Linked DNA regions of Methyloferula stellata AR4. The protein of the gene in region 2 binds, or shares a complex with, the protein of the main gene of each other region. Links are inferred from orthologs where the notes say so. Each region holds a gene or a part of one and is shown on either strand. Other genes may lie near its edges.

Evidence for each region. Proteins that work in one complex are often made in the same cells at the same time.
Region 1: the proteins of xseA (region 2) and A3OQ_RS0116835 are in contact, whole or in part, in a cryo-EM structure (PDB 8TXR), measured with the Escherichia coli proteins. The link is inferred for Methyloferula stellata AR4 from one-to-one orthologs.

Annotation. Positions count from the first base shown.
Region 1 is NZ_ARWA01000001.1:3,411,624-3,419,467, reverse strand. Bases 2,259-5,096 are described here. They hold A3OQ_RS0116835 (exodeoxyribonuclease VII small subunit), read right to left. Parts: upstream 3,897-5,096; coding sequence 3,621-3,896; downstream 2,259-3,620. Other genes in these bases: A3OQ_RS0116830 (DUF2339 domain-containing protein), read right to left, coding at 3,927-5,096; A3OQ_RS0116840 (hypothetical protein), read right to left, coding at 3,048-3,524; A3OQ_RS22815 (retropepsin-like aspartic protease family protein), read right to left, coding at 2,379-2,924; A3OQ_RS0116850 (YdhR family protein), read left to right, coding at 2,259-2,303. Outside these bases: A3OQ_RS0116865 (alpha/beta fold hydrolase), read left to right, coding at 1-350; A3OQ_RS0116860 (DUF938 domain-containing protein), read left to right, coding at 391-1,068; A3OQ_RS0116855 (SDR family NAD(P)-dependent oxidoreductase), read left to right, coding at 1,177-1,932; more of A3OQ_RS0116850, read left to right, coding at 1,965-2,258; more of A3OQ_RS0116830, read right to left, coding at 5,097-6,695; A3OQ_RS0116825 (YoaK family protein), read right to left, coding at 6,811-7,476; A3OQ_RS0116820 (hypothetical protein), read right to left, coding at 7,502-7,844. UniProt on the Escherichia coli protein: Bidirectionally degrades single-stranded DNA into large acid-insoluble oligonucleotides, which are then degraded further into small acid-soluble oligonucleotides.
Region 2 is NZ_ARWA01000001.1:3,837,922-3,844,167, forward strand. The notes cover bases 495-3,472. They hold xseA (exodeoxyribonuclease VII large subunit), read right to left. Parts: upstream 2,793-3,472; coding sequence 1,197-2,792; downstream 495-1,196. Other genes in these bases: A3OQ_RS0118995 (metallophosphoesterase family protein), read right to left, coding at 495-676; A3OQ_RS0119000 (hypothetical protein), read right to left, coding at 708-1,022; aptA (omega-aminotransferase AptA), read right to left, coding at 2,859-3,472. In the rest of the region: more of A3OQ_RS0118995, read right to left, coding at 1-494; more of aptA, read right to left, coding at 3,473-4,193; A3OQ_RS0119015 (TIGR01459 family HAD-type hydrolase), read left to right, coding at 4,466-5,380; A3OQ_RS0119020 (response regulator), read right to left, coding at 5,390-5,782; A3OQ_RS0119025 (coiled-coil domain-containing protein), read right to left, coding at 6,237-6,246. UniProt on the Escherichia coli protein: Bidirectionally degrades single-stranded DNA into large acid-insoluble oligonucleotides, which are then degraded further into small acid-soluble oligonucleotides.

The DNA of each region.
Region 1 (7,844 bases), 420 kb from region 2 along the record:
TTACGAATGTCGACGATTTCGTCACCGGCTTCGTCGAGGGTCACTTTCTGCCGCAAGACCCGAACAATCTGATCCTGCTTGCACGCAAATGGCAAGATGGCGATGTGAGCCGCATTGCAGGCGGCGACCTCGTGGCGGCGCTTGCCCGCGTCAAGGCGAAAACCTTCGTCATCGCGATCGATGAAGATGCCTTCTTCCCGCTGAAGGACATAGCGCTTCAGCAAAAGCTGATCCCTGGAAGCGAATTGAAACGTGTGTCCTCGATCTGGGGACATCTCGCTTTGTTTGGCACCGACCCCGGATTCAATGTGGCCGTCGATCAGCATCTCAAGGACTTGTTGGCGGCTTAGCCGCGCGAAGATCTTTCAACCGAGAAGATGAGGAACACAAATGTCAGAGACCCAGACATCCGAAGTGCAAATCGCAGATCCGAGGCCCTGCATCGATCCCAATCCGCTGAGCCCCTATGTCGCCTGGGCCGGCAACCGCAACAAGGATCCGATCCTCTCGGTTTTCAAGGGCGTTTTTCCGAAGACCGGCAATGTTCTGGAGCTTGCGAGCGGCGCCGGGCTGCACATCAATTATTTCGCGCCGCATTTCCCGGAGATCAGGTTTCAGCCTTCTGACTACGACGCGGATGTATTTGAAACCATCAAGGCGAAGCGCGCGGAAAGCGGGAATGAGAACGTCGCGGATCCGGTCCGTATCGATCTCACCGACGAAAAGACATGGCCTGATCCGAAGGACGGCCTTTACGATGCGATCTTCGTCATCAACATCTTTCAGGTTGCACCCCTTGCGATCATCGACGGCATTTCGGCGCTTGGCGCGAAGCTTTTAAGCCCTGCCGGTTTCGTCGCGATCTACGGTCCGTTCAAGGTGAAAGGCGAATATACGACCCCTTCCAATGAAGCCTTCGACAAGGAAATTCTCGCGGCAGGCGTGAAGGAGTGGGGATTAAAGGACGCACGGGATTTGGAGAAGGCTGCGAATTATCATGGCCTCGCCCTGAAACATCGCTTCGACATGCCGGCCAATAATTTCATTCTTCAATTCGCGCGCGCTTGAGCCGATATGCGGGTAGCGCATTTACAGTCGTAGTGCGTTTTTGCTTGCACCGAAACGCTTCGGTAGCATGGTTGGATTGGAACCGTTGCGAACGGGGTGGAAAGCACGATGGCTGAAGAGAACCAGAGGCAGGCCTCAGTTGCGCGGACTGCCGTCGTCTTCGGCGTCGGGGCCGCGACGGGCCTTGGTGCGGCGCTGGCGCGGCGTTTCGCATGCGAGGGCCTGCGCGTCTTTGTGGCCGGCCGGACGGAGGCCAAGGTGAAGACCGTCGCGGAGGAGATCGGGCGGGCCGGCGGCATGGCAGAGGCGAGAGTGACCGACGTCACGCGCGAGAAAGAGGTGATCGCCTTGCTTGACGAAGCCAGCGGCAATGCGAGCCTCGACCTCGTCGCTTATAATGTCGGCAACAATCTCGCGGCGCCTTTGCTGGAGCTCACGTCGGACAGTTTCGAAACGCTCTGGCGGCAAAATGCGCTTGGTGGATTTCTGGTTGGGCGCGAAGCCGTGCGGCGTATGCTGCCGCAAGGGCAGGGAACGATCCTCTTCACGGGCGCCACGGCCTCGCTTAAAGCGCGGCCGCCCTTCACGGGCTTTGCCTCCGCCAAGGCGGCACTCCGGGCGCTGGCGCAAGGCCTGGCGCGCGAATTCGGACCGCAGGGGATCCATGTCGCGCATGTCGTGATCGACGGCGTGATCGAGGGGGATTACGCCAAAAGCCGCTTTCCCGATTTCGTCAAAGCCAAAGGCGAAGACGGCTTACTTAAGACCGATCAAATCGCGGACGTTTATTGGGCTCTGCACAGACAGCCCAAAAGTACCTGGACCCATGAATTGGATTTGCGTCCGTTCAAGGAGCCATTCTGAAACCGTATCATTTCCAAGCTAAGGAGAATGACATGAGCATCGACAAGACCTTCCTTTATGCCGAAATCCAGGTTGCAATCCCCTTTGGCGAGATCGATTGGCGCGCGATCAACGCGGCGATGCAGAAGGAGCCGGGCCTCAAAAGCAAGACATGGCTCGCCGGCATCAATACCAATACGATTGGTGGCTTCTATGAATTCGATTCATTGGAAAACGCCAAGGCCTATGCCACTGGCTATCTCGCCGCCGCGGCGAAGCAGCTTGGCGGAAGCCTCACGGTGAAGCTCTTCAACGGCGATATCACGGCCGATGCGAATCGCGGGATGGACTCGCCCTTCTACGAGCGCGCCAAGGATGCCATACCGGCTTAAGCATCATCTCGAGAAGGTGCAGACTTTTCGGATCAGATGATGCGTTTAATCGCGCGATCGTAAAGCGCTCGGGCTCTATTGCTCGAGCCGCATTTTGCCGTCGGAAACGCCGAAATGGTGGAGCTTGCGGAGGAAGCTCATCCCGAGCAGGCTCGTGGCCGATGCACCCGGCTCCATGACGACCGCTTCGACATCATGGATTTCCACCATGCCGACGCGCACCTGCTTCAGCCAAGTCGGCGCCGCGGAGGAAATGCCATTGGCCGTCTGCATCTTCAGCGTGAAATCGGCGGCCGTGGGTCGGATACCAAGTTCACTGGCGGCTTCGTTGGTCAGCGCTACGAAGCTCGCGCCGGTGTCGATTAGCATGGGAATGTCGCGGCCATCGATCTGGACGGAGGCCGTATATTGGCCTCTGCGGTCGCCCTCGATGGCCTGGGTGGCGGGCACGAAGGCGGCTTTTGCCGGCGTCGCGGCATAGCTGCGGACGGCCGCCGCGTCGACCGTGGCGGTAGGGGCAGGCTTGGCTTGCGGCGCGATAAGGCCATGTTTCGAGACATAGCCCACGGCGACGAGCGCCAGTACAATGGCGACGGGGTAAATGCCCAGAAAACGCAACATGACCGGTCCTGAAATCTTTCCGATGCGGGCTTGAGGCTAGCCGGTCTTTCTAATTTTCCCCTTAAACGGAAGCGATCAAATTCGTAAAATCACGGTGACCTTTGCGGTGCAGGCAGGCACCCGTCATGGCTGCGGCGCTTCGGCGAGCCTATAGGTCTGATGGCAGGCGACGCAATTCTTCATCGTGTCGGCGAGGATCGCGAGCTGCCTCTCCTTCGAGGCGCCGTTTTTCGCGGCGTCGGCCAATGCATCGAAGCCGCGGCCGACATCGCCGCCCATCTGTTTCCAGGCCGGCGTTTCCTTGAAATGCATGGAGGCCGGATAGGCGGGATCACTCGGGTTGCGGCGCATGCCGCGCGCAGCCTTGGCCGCGGCCTCGATGACATCTTCCATATGATCGGTGGCGAGCCCTTCGTTGATCGTCTGGATCGATTCGAACAAGAGGCGCATCTCTTCGAGAATATAGGCTTTTTCGATTTTCGTGCGGGGCGCCGGCTGGCGGTAGTCGATAATGGTGCTGTCCGGCGCGGCGGGCTCGGCGAATGTGCAGGGAGAAGCCAACAGCAGAGCTGCGGCCGTGAAAAGACGCACAGACTTCATGATCGCTCCCCAACGTCTGGAACGCTGAGGCGCTTCTAGCAAAAGCCCTATCAATATAAAAGAATTATATAACCAAGAAGCGTGGCCGCAGCGGCCTCATTCCACGTCGAGCGGTTCCGTGCCGGTCGCCTTGCCGTCCGCGCCGAGCGTGATCTTTTCGATCCGCTGCTCGGCCGATTTCAGCAGCGTTTCGCAATGTTTCTTAAGCGCTTCGCCGCGCTCGTAGATCGCAATCGACTCTTCGAGAGCGACTGATCCCTTTTCCAGCCGCTCGACGATTCCTTCGAGCTCGGCCATGGCCTGCTCGAAGGGGAGGGCGGCAATATCGGTGTTTTTCTCGGTCACATCCGGCTCTTTTTTAGGCTTGGTCATGGATTCCTATACACCGAATTGAGCGCGCGCTCACGTGGGCGGGCGGCGCGGCGCGAAAACCAGTTTCTGATAGACGAGGCCGATGCCGATCAGCACAAGGCCAAGCCCGATGAAGGACAAAGCCCTGATCGCGCCGGTGAGGCCATTGAGGTCGAAGAAAAAGACCTTCAATATGGTCATTAGCATCAAAACCGCCGAAGCAATACGCGCGACGACCGAAGCGCGCCAGAGCCCATAGGCGAGAAACAGGATCGACAGCAAAAGCCAGAGCGCCGAATAGCAATAGACCTCCGTATCGGTGGTATGGCGGGATGCCGTCCAGGTGAGATCGGCACCTTGAAACAGGTGTCGCAGCTCCAGGTTGAGGAAGGCGAAGATGAGAACCAAAGCCGCGATGCGCGCGCCTTGCCAATACCAATTGGGCCTGACGCCTTGCGCGACTCGGCCAAGCCAATAGGCCATCAGCGCCGGCACGCCATAGGCGAGCCAGAGCGAATTGACGATGAAGCCGCCCTCGAGACGCCCGCCGCTCCACAGCGGGTTTTCGAAGATCAAGAGACCGAACAGGCTTGTTGCAAACGAGACGATCCCGAAGCCGAGCGACGCATATCGCAAGACCGGGCTCGTCTGCGTGACATCGAGCCTTGTGAGCACGAGCGAGAATCCGAAAGCCGTTGTCGCCAACAGCCCTTGCTCGATAAGGCTCGATGTGTCCGCAAAGGGATCGCCATTGTTGATCGCGTGGCGGATCTCGAAAAAGAAGAGCAGCGCGGAAAAGAGAATGGCGAGCGCCTGCGCGACAAGCACCGGCACATCCTGGCCTCGCCGGTGCAGGAGCTGCGCCGCGACAGCGAAGGCAGCCGCCGGCACGCCATAACCCCAGAGCAGCCAGTTGAAGACCGGCGTGGTGCCGAGATCGGCGCCGACGATGCGCGGTTCATAGAGAAGCCGCGCGGCGATGACGAGGCCAAGCCCTGCTACGCACCAGCGGAGCGCACCAATACCGAGGCGCCGGTCGACGAAGGCCGCGCCCAAAGCGGCGAGCGCGAGAGCGACCGTCAACATGCCGCGATCGAGCGCGAAGACGAGACCAAGCGCCAAGGCGGCCAGCGCCGCCGATGCGAAAGCGCCGAGGCCGAGCCGCAAAGTCGGATGCGTTTGCGCGGCATCGCGGCTGAAGAACAGATTGGCGGCAATCAGAAACGCGAAAGCGAGCCCGCCTGCTATGGCGGCGAAGGGCAGGTTGATCTCGCTATGCGCGAGCCGCATGTAGGCGATGACGAGCACGGCGAGCGGAATGAGACCCGCGGCACCGGCGTAGATCGTTGCGATCGGTGCGCGCAGCGACAGACCATCGAAGAGGCGTTTGCCGGATGCAAGCGCCAATGCCGCGGCGGCTATTCCGGCAAAGGCCGCGAAGGTCGAGTCTGACTTCGGGTGCGGCCAGGTCCAGAGCCAAGCTTCCGAGGGAAAAATGGGGAGGTTCGCGGCAACGGGCCAGATGAGCAAGGTCAGCGCCAGCATCACGCCTGCGGCGAGCAGGAGACCGGCGGCGGTCGGCGCCAGAAGTCCGCCGATGGCGAGGATGGCGATGGTCGCGCCCGCGCCGACCATCCAGCCCGTGCCGAAGTGGCCAGAGACACCTAGGGCATGCAGGGCCATCAGCACGAAGAGAGCGAAGGCCGACGGAATGAAAAGCGCGAAAGAGTCGTTTTCGGCATCTTGATCGGCGACGCCGGCGCCGTTGATGATGGCGAAGAGCACGGTCGCCATGAGGGTCTCGATTACGCCGTGGACGAGCGTTGCTTCCTCGAAATTGATCGCTTGGCCGTTGAGAAGGATAAGGCCCCATATGAAGCCGCCGGCCGCTGCGCAAAGTGCCAGCCAAAGCCAGAGACGCAGCCGCGCCAGCGCATAGGCGAAACCGATCACGACGGTCAGATAGAGCACCACGGGCCAGGGGTTTGGCTCATTGGATTGCACGAGCATTGGCGCGGCGAGCGCGCCGAGCAACCCGAGACCGGCAAGCGCCGGGCCATGCAAGGCCGAGGCGAGCATTGTCGCCAAACCGACCATGCCGAGCGCGAGAAAAGCGAAGGCGGGTCCGATGAATCCATAGAGCGCATGCGCGGCATAGATCGCACCGAAGGCGGCGACGGTTCCAGCTGACGTGAGCACGGCGGGAATTTGCGACGGCGCGGGCCTGTCCGCGGCGGGTGGCGCGTTACGGGCCGGATCGCGGCGGCGCAAATAGTCTCCGGCAACGATCAAGGCGGCAGCCAAGGCGAGTCCGAGCAAGACGCGCGCGGCGGGGCCAAACCAGCCCTGTTCGATCGAATAGCGCACGAGGAGCAGAGCCCCGAGACCGAGCGCGATGCCGCCGATCCAGACCGCCCAGCGGGTTCCCAATGTTTCTTCGAGCGAGGGCTGTGACGGCGCGGCAGCGGACGGCGGCGGCAAGGGCGGGGGGGCTGCCGGGGCGGCAGGCGGCGGCAACGGTTCCGCTGCGGCAGTAGGTTCTTCGATTGGCACGGCGACTGTTGTTTCGGCTTCGACCGGCGCCGGAGTCACTGCGACGGGCTCGCTCGGCAGCGGCGGCGTTGCGGGCATTGGCGGCATCGCTCTCTCGACTGCCAGCTGTGCCCGCGCATTTCGCAAGTCTTGTTGAAGATCGAGAATCCGCCGTTCGGCTAGGCCGAGACGAGACCGCGCGGCGAGCGTCAAAAAGAAGCCGATCGGCCCCAGCAGGAAGGCGACGAAGGCCAGGATGGCAAGCAAAATGAAAAAGGAATCGTCCATCGAAATCGGCTTGCTCTGGTGACGTGCGACAGGCGCATGGCGGTTCCTGCCATCCTGCGCCAAAGCCGATCAAGTTAACAGCACAGGTTGCCGTTGGGGTGCGCGGCCGCACCGGTCAATCGTGGCTGAGGATCACGCAGACGAGCCCGATGAAGACCGGTACCCCGAGATCCCAAAAGCCGAAATGGAAATGCATCAGGATCGCGGCGGCGCAGCCGACGAAGAAGAAGAAAATACTGTTGATCGTGCGCAGAAACCGCATGCGCACGACAACTTTCTTGTCGGGATCGAGGTCGCGCATGAGATCGACCGCATCGAGCGCGACTTGAGTCGTATTGCCGGTCATGATCGTGATCGGCGGCATGTCGCTCAGATAAACGCGTTGCACGGCGTTCAAGATGGCCATGGAGGCGACGGCCGTAAAGCTCGCGGCCAGAGCCGCGGGCGAATCCGCGTCGGCGAAAGGCCCAAAGACATTGGCAAGAATGAAAAAGCCGATGAGAAAGAGGAGATCAAGCGACAGCAGCGGACGCAGGACGGGCAATTTCCGGGCTGCCAGGAAAAGTCCGGCCCATCGCGTGAGGATCACCATCGCGACGAATTCGGGCAGGACAAGAAGCTTCCCGATGATGCCTTGCGTCCCGAAGACGAGGCTTGAGCCCATCGTCACGAAGTTTCCGGTGACATGCGCCGCGAAAAGACCTTGCAGGCCGAAAAAGCCGACCGTATCGACAAAGCCGCTGTTGAAACTCAAAAGGCCGGCAATGGGGAGTTTTTTCATCAGGGCAAAATCATCTTTTCAAAGTCTATGTCGCGGCTTTCAACAGGCGTGAAAGCTCTGCGAGAAACCGCTCGGCGGCCAGCCCCGGAGCCCAGGGCTCCCAAGGCGTCCCACCATAGACCGTGGCGAGCGGATCGAAAGTCAGGGATTCGTGAGGAATGCGCAAGGTGTTGCGCACTTCAGCCTTGGTCCAGCCGACGACATGGACGGCCTCCGACGCGGCAGCGATGCGATCGGCTCTTTTATGCTTTCGCCTTTGTTCGCCTGTCCAGTCGGAAATGCCGTAGCGCAGGAAAACCGCGTTTTGCAATTGCGCGGTGAGTTTTTGGAATCCCTCGCCGAGAAAGGGCTTCACGACGGAGATACAG
Region 2 (6,246 bases):
CGTAGGAAACCCGCATGAAAGTCAGCGCCGCCGTCGTGTCGTCATAAAGCGCGTAGGAGGCTTCAGGGTTTTCGTCGCGCGGCTGCCCAACGGAGCCCAGAACCGCGTGCCATTTCATGTCGCGTTCGAGAAGATGAGTGAGACGTGCGACAGGAATAGCCGACCGCGTCGAGCCAAGGTCCGATTCCGCTTTCAGCGGCATGCGCGCCAATTGCGGCCGATGCACATGGCCGCTGAACGTCACGCGATGCTGCGTCGCTCGCATGGAGCGCTCCGCCTCGCGCGGCCCCATGACGTAGATCCAGCCGGCGGGATCGGACGCATCGCCATGCACGAAAAGCACGTCTCCATGGCTTGCCGACAGAGGCAGCGCCTCGAGGAAGGCGATTTCGGCCTCGCTTAAATTGTTCTTCGTCCATTCGATCGCGTGGCGCGCATGACCATTCATATCGCGCAGCGGCGATGTCACCGCGACATCATGATTGCCCTTGATGACGATTGCGCCATTCGCAGCGAAACGCGCCACCGTCTCGACCACATAGGACGGATCGGCGCCATAGCCGACGAGATCGCCGAGGAAGGCATATTGCTCCGCCCCGCGCGAGGCCGCGTCGATCAGGCAGGCCTGCAGGGCCTCGCGATTGCCGTGAATATCCGAGAGAAGCGCCAGGATCATGAAGAGCTAAAACCGCCGCAAGAAAGTTCGATCAATCGAGAATACCTCCCATCCAAGCCATGGGATGTTTATCGCCCTCCCACGGAATGTCTTTGCAGCCATCTTGCGCCGCGACCTTGAAGACGATCTTGCCCGGATAGGGCTCGACCTCGGTCGACAGGCGGAAGCCGACAATCGTTCCGCCAAAATAAGAAGGCTCGGACTTCTTCTGGTGCAAATAGAGGTTTCCGTTCACGAGGCGCTCGGCCTCCGATTCATACAAGGTCCAATAGCCACTCTCATATTCGGGAGGTTGGACCGCGGTCAGATAAAGCGGATTGCGGCAAATCAAATGAATCCTGGGCACGTGATCTTTCCTGGCAAGATCGAAACATTCGGCGAAGCGGCAATCTAAACCACCCCGCGAAGAGCGAGATTACGCAGATTGCGCACGCTTATCTGCGCTACCCCGCTCCATTCTAGAAGATCAATAACGATAATTTTGGATCGATTCGATCCAAAATTATCGTTATGTCGGATTTCAAAAAAGCGATCCTTGGCCGCTCTTTTTAGCGTCTTTGCCGGCGGGCCTGTCGGCGAGGCGTTTCGTCGCGCCTCCGGCCGAAGCTCCCATTGCTCCAGCGACCGCGGTCTTGCTGCCGTCGGCGAATTCAATATTGAGCTGAGCGCCGTCTTCCACCTGGGACGCAAGCCGCAGCGGCCGGCCTTCGGCGTCGCGAATAAGGGCAAAACCGCGCGCCAGAACCTGGCGATAGCCGAGCGATTGCAGCAATTGGCCGAGCGAGCGCAGATGCGCGGCCCGAAGAGAGAGCCCCGCGCCAAAGGCACGCCTTTGGCGTTGCGCGAGCGCTTCCAATGTTTTTGTGGCCGAGGAAATCCGCTCCTTTTCCGCGCGCAGGCGCGTCGCCCGTGCCGTCGTGAGCCGCGCCGCGGCATGGGTGAGCCTTTGCGTCCGCCGCTCGAAGCCGACCTCGAGACAGCGCAGCATGCGCGCATCGAGCGCCTCGAGCCTTTGCCCGGCGCGGGCCATTTTCGCATGCGGCGATTGGCTCGCCAGCCGATGCGACAGGCGCGCAAGCGCGATTCTATGTTGATCGTGCCCGCGCATCAAAGCGCCCGCAAGGCCAGACCCGGCGCGATCCAATCTCTGGCGCGGAAATGAGATGATCGCCTCGCCCTGCGGGAGCGCCCGCGTCAGCGCGCGCAGCTCGGCCCGCTGCCGATCCATAAGGCGCAGCATTGCGCCTTGATGACGGCGGTCGAGATCGGCCATGGAGGCCAGAAGTTCGAGACGTACCGGCACGGCCTTTTCGGCGGCACCCGTCGGCGTCGGCGCGCGCAGATCGGCGGCATAGTCGATCAGCGTCCAATCGGTCTCATGGCCGATCGCGGAAATCAGCGGCAGCAGGCTCGAAGCCGCGGCACGCACGACCGTTTCCTCGTTGAAGCTCCAAAGATCTTCGAGTGAGCCGCCGCCGCGCGCGACGATGATGAGATCGGGCCGCCGCAAAGGCCCCTCTTCCGGCAGAAGATTGAAGCCTTCGATCGCCGCCGTCACCTCGGCGGCCGAGGTCTCGCCCTGCACGCGCACCGGCCAGACGAGAACGTGGACGGGAAAGCGATCTTCGATCCGATGCAAAATATCGCGGATAACCGCGCCGGTCGGCGAGGTCACGACGCCGATGCGCTCGGGCAAAAACGGCAGAAGCTGCTTGCGCGCTTCGTCGAAGAGGCCTTCGGCCGCGAGCCGCCTGCGGCGCTCTTCGAACAAAGCCATGAGCGCGCCGATGCCGGCCGGCTCGATCGATTCAATGATGATCTGATAGGAGGATTTGCCCGGAAAGGTCGAGACTTTGCCCGTCGCAATGACTTCGAGCCCCTCCTGCGGCTTGACCCGCATGCGCAGGAACGAACTTTTCCAGACGACGGCGTCGATACGGGCGTTTTCGTCCTTCAGGCAGAAATAGGCGTGGCCGGACGAATGCGGGCCCCGATAATTCGAAATCTCGCCGCGCACACGCACAAATCCGAACCGATCCTCGATCGTTCGCTTGAGGGCTCCGGATAATTCGCTGACGCTGATTTCCGGGACATTGGTCACCTGAGCTTCGGACATGGCTTCATAAAGACCGATTTGACCGCGCAAGGGAAGCGCCCTCGGCGCGCCCCTTAGCCGCCTCGGTCAAGCCACAGCCTTGATGGCCTTGCCGAGCTTCTCGACGATCTCGCCGATCTGCGCTTCGCTGACGATCAAAGGCGGCGTCAAAACGATCGCTTCGCCCGCCTGCCGGACCAGAAGATCGAATTCGTGGAAGGCCTTGTCCATCACCTCGAAGGCCCGTTTGCCGACGGCGTCCGGGCGCGAGGCGAGATCGAAACAGGCGGTCAGGCCGCAATTGCGGATATCGAGAATGTTTGGCGTGCCTTTGAGGCTATGAACGGCATCGGCCCAGACCGGCTCGAGCGCCCGCGCGCGTTCGAAAAGCCCCTCGGCAACATAGAGATCGAGCGTGGCCAATCCCGCCGCGCAGGCGAGCGGATGGCCGGAATAAGTATAGCCGTGGCATAATTCGACAGCGTGCTCCGGCCCCTTCATGAAGGCATCATAGATGCCTTTGCGGACCAGCACGCCGCCCATCGGCACCGTGCCCGACGTGATGCCCTTGGCGAAGGTGATCATGTCCGGAATGACACCGTAGCGTTCCGCCGCGAAGGCATAACCGAGACGCCCGAAGCCTGAGATGACTTCATCGAAGATCAACAGAATGCCGAATTTGTCGCAGATGGCGCGCAACTTCTGCAAATAGCCCTTGGGCGGCGGCAACACGCCGGTCGAGCCCGCCATGGGCTCGACGATCACGGCGGCGATCGTCGAGGCATCGTGCAGCCCGACGAGCCGCTCAAGCTCATCGGCCAAATGCGCGCCCCATTCGGGCTCGCCCTTGGTGAAGGCTTGCTCGCTGCGGTTGTAGGTCGTCGGCAGATGATCGACGCCGGCGAGGAGATTGCCGAAGATTTTGCGGTTGGCGACCATGCCGCCGACGGCGGTGCCGCCGAAGCCGACGCCATGATAGCCGCGCTCGCGGCCGATCAGGCGCGTCCTTGAGGCATTGCCGCAGACATTATGATAGCCGAGCGCGATCTTGAGCGCAGTATCGACCGCCTCCGACCCGGAATTGGCAAAGAAGACGTGATCGAGATCGCCGGGCGCCAAAGCCGCGACCCTCGACGCCAAGGCGAAAACTTTGGGATGACCGAATTGGAAAGGCGGCGAGAAGTCGAGTTCGGCCGCCTGCTGCTGGATGGCTTCAACGATAGGCCCGCGGCTATGCCCGGCATTGGCGCACCAAAGCCCCGCGGTTCCGTCTAGAATGGCGCGGCCGTCGCCGGTGAAATAATGCATGTCCTTGGCGCGGGTCACCATGCGCGGGCTTTGCTTGAAGGCCCGGTTGGAGGAAAACGGCATCCAATAGGCTTCGAGATCGTTCGGATGCGTGACGGCGGCTTGAGCGGACATGCGGTGCTCCTGGGAAAGGCCGGGCGAAGCTAGCCGCGTCATGCGGCAAGATGAAGAAGGTCCGTCAGATCGCAGGCAAAAGCCGTTCCGGAGGCGAATGTTACGCTAATTAACATGCGAGCAACCATCGTTCCGGCATGTCCAGGGGATTCGTCTTGCGTGAACGATAGAAGCGTCGCGTCCGCGACACGCACGCACACCATATAGGACCTATGCGCAAAGCCGCCTTCCTTCCCTTGACAGACGCCAGCCCTGGCTCTAGCCGCCCTCTGGTGCACGATCTAAAAACCCCCATCATCCCCGCGCCGCGCCTCGTCTCAGGTTTGAGCGAACTCAGCCCTCACTATGACGTGCTTTTGTGCGACATCTGGGGCGTTGTTCATAATGGCCTCGCGCTGCATCCGGCAGCCGTGGATGCCCTACTGCGGTTTCGCGGCCAAGGCGGCAAAGTCGTTCTCGTCAGCAATGCCCCGGCACCGGCCGGTGCCGTCCGGCATCGCCTCGATCGGCTCAAGGTTCCACGCAAGGCTTACGACGCGATCGTAACCTCGGGCGACATCATCGCGTCCCTGATCGCCGCGCGCGGCGACGCGCCGCTCTACAATATCGGGCCAATCTACGACCGCTCGCTCTACCGGGAAGTCCGCAAGCTTACCGGCCGGAGCCCGCGCCTCAGCAAGCTGAAAGACGCGGCCTATGTCGTCTGCACCGGACTTTTCGATCCGGACACCGAGACGCCCGAAGATTACGATGCCTCACTGGCGCAGATGCTAGAGCGCAGGCTCGACTTTCTCTGTGCCAATCCAGATCTCGTCGTGCACGTCGGGCCAAGTCTCATCTATTGCGCCGGCGCGATCGCCGAGCGCTATGAAGCGATGGGCGGCACGGTGATTCAAGGCGGAAAGCCATACCCGCCGATCTATGAACGCGCGCTCGGCGTGGCGGAAGCGCTACTCGGCCAGCCGACACAACGGTCTCGGATCCTGGTGATCGGGGATGCGATGCGAACCGATATCAAAGGCGCCATCGCGCAATCGTTCGATTCACTTTTCATCGTCGCGGGAATTCATCAGGGCGAGATCCTGACATCGGGCACCGGGGGAAGTCTTGATGCCGTGTCTTTCGCGGAGTTCGTTCAAGCAGCCGGTTTTGCCCCCACTGCCGTTTCGCTGCGCCTCGCCTGGTAGGGCTTTGTCTTACGCCGCCACGGACGAGAAGACGGAGTCGATTTTCGCCTTCAAGATCGCCGCATTGAACGGTTTGACGATGTAATGGCTGACGCCCGCATGGCGCGCCGCGACGACATTGTCGGTCTTCGATTCCGCAGTCACCATGATGAAGGGAACGTCTGATTGCGCGCTGTCCGCCCGGACCTTTTGAAGAAGCTGGTAGCCGGTCATCGGCTCCATATTCCAGTCGGAAATAATCAAGCCATAGTGCTTCTGGCTGATCATCTCATAGGCCTGCTGGCCGCTGGACGCTTCATCGACGTTTTCGAAACCAATCTGACGGAGCAGATTCCGGATGATGCGGATCATCGTCTGATAGTCGTCGACAACGAGGATAGGTACGGAAAGATCGGTGATCATTTACATCTCCAAAACGGCGCCGAAGCCACCGAAACGATGACAGTCGGAACGAACCCCTCTTTGCCCGGCCGAGCATCGGTTTGATCCACATCAAAGAGATTAGGCTTCGCCGCTTGCCATTTTGTTAAGACGATCGCGGGTGCTTGATATACTTACGTTGACGCTTTTCCCTCAGCGTCCAAAAGAGACGATGCGTAAAATCTGTTGTATGCGTCTATCTTTCTGATTCACCCGCACTTTGGGGGTTTTGTACCATTCTCCGCGTTCGTGAGACCGGCAAAAACGCTGGCCGCGGCCGCGAAGTCCTAAGACCTGGCGCTTTACATCTTGGTCCTGCCAGAAAACGGACGAGGGTCGCAGATTAGAACGCGATCGATTCAAGTTGAATCACCGCGTTTTAATCGCCTGTTTTGACGCATGATCCGAAAAAGTCTGCACTTTTCTGGAGCCTGATCTAGTCGCGC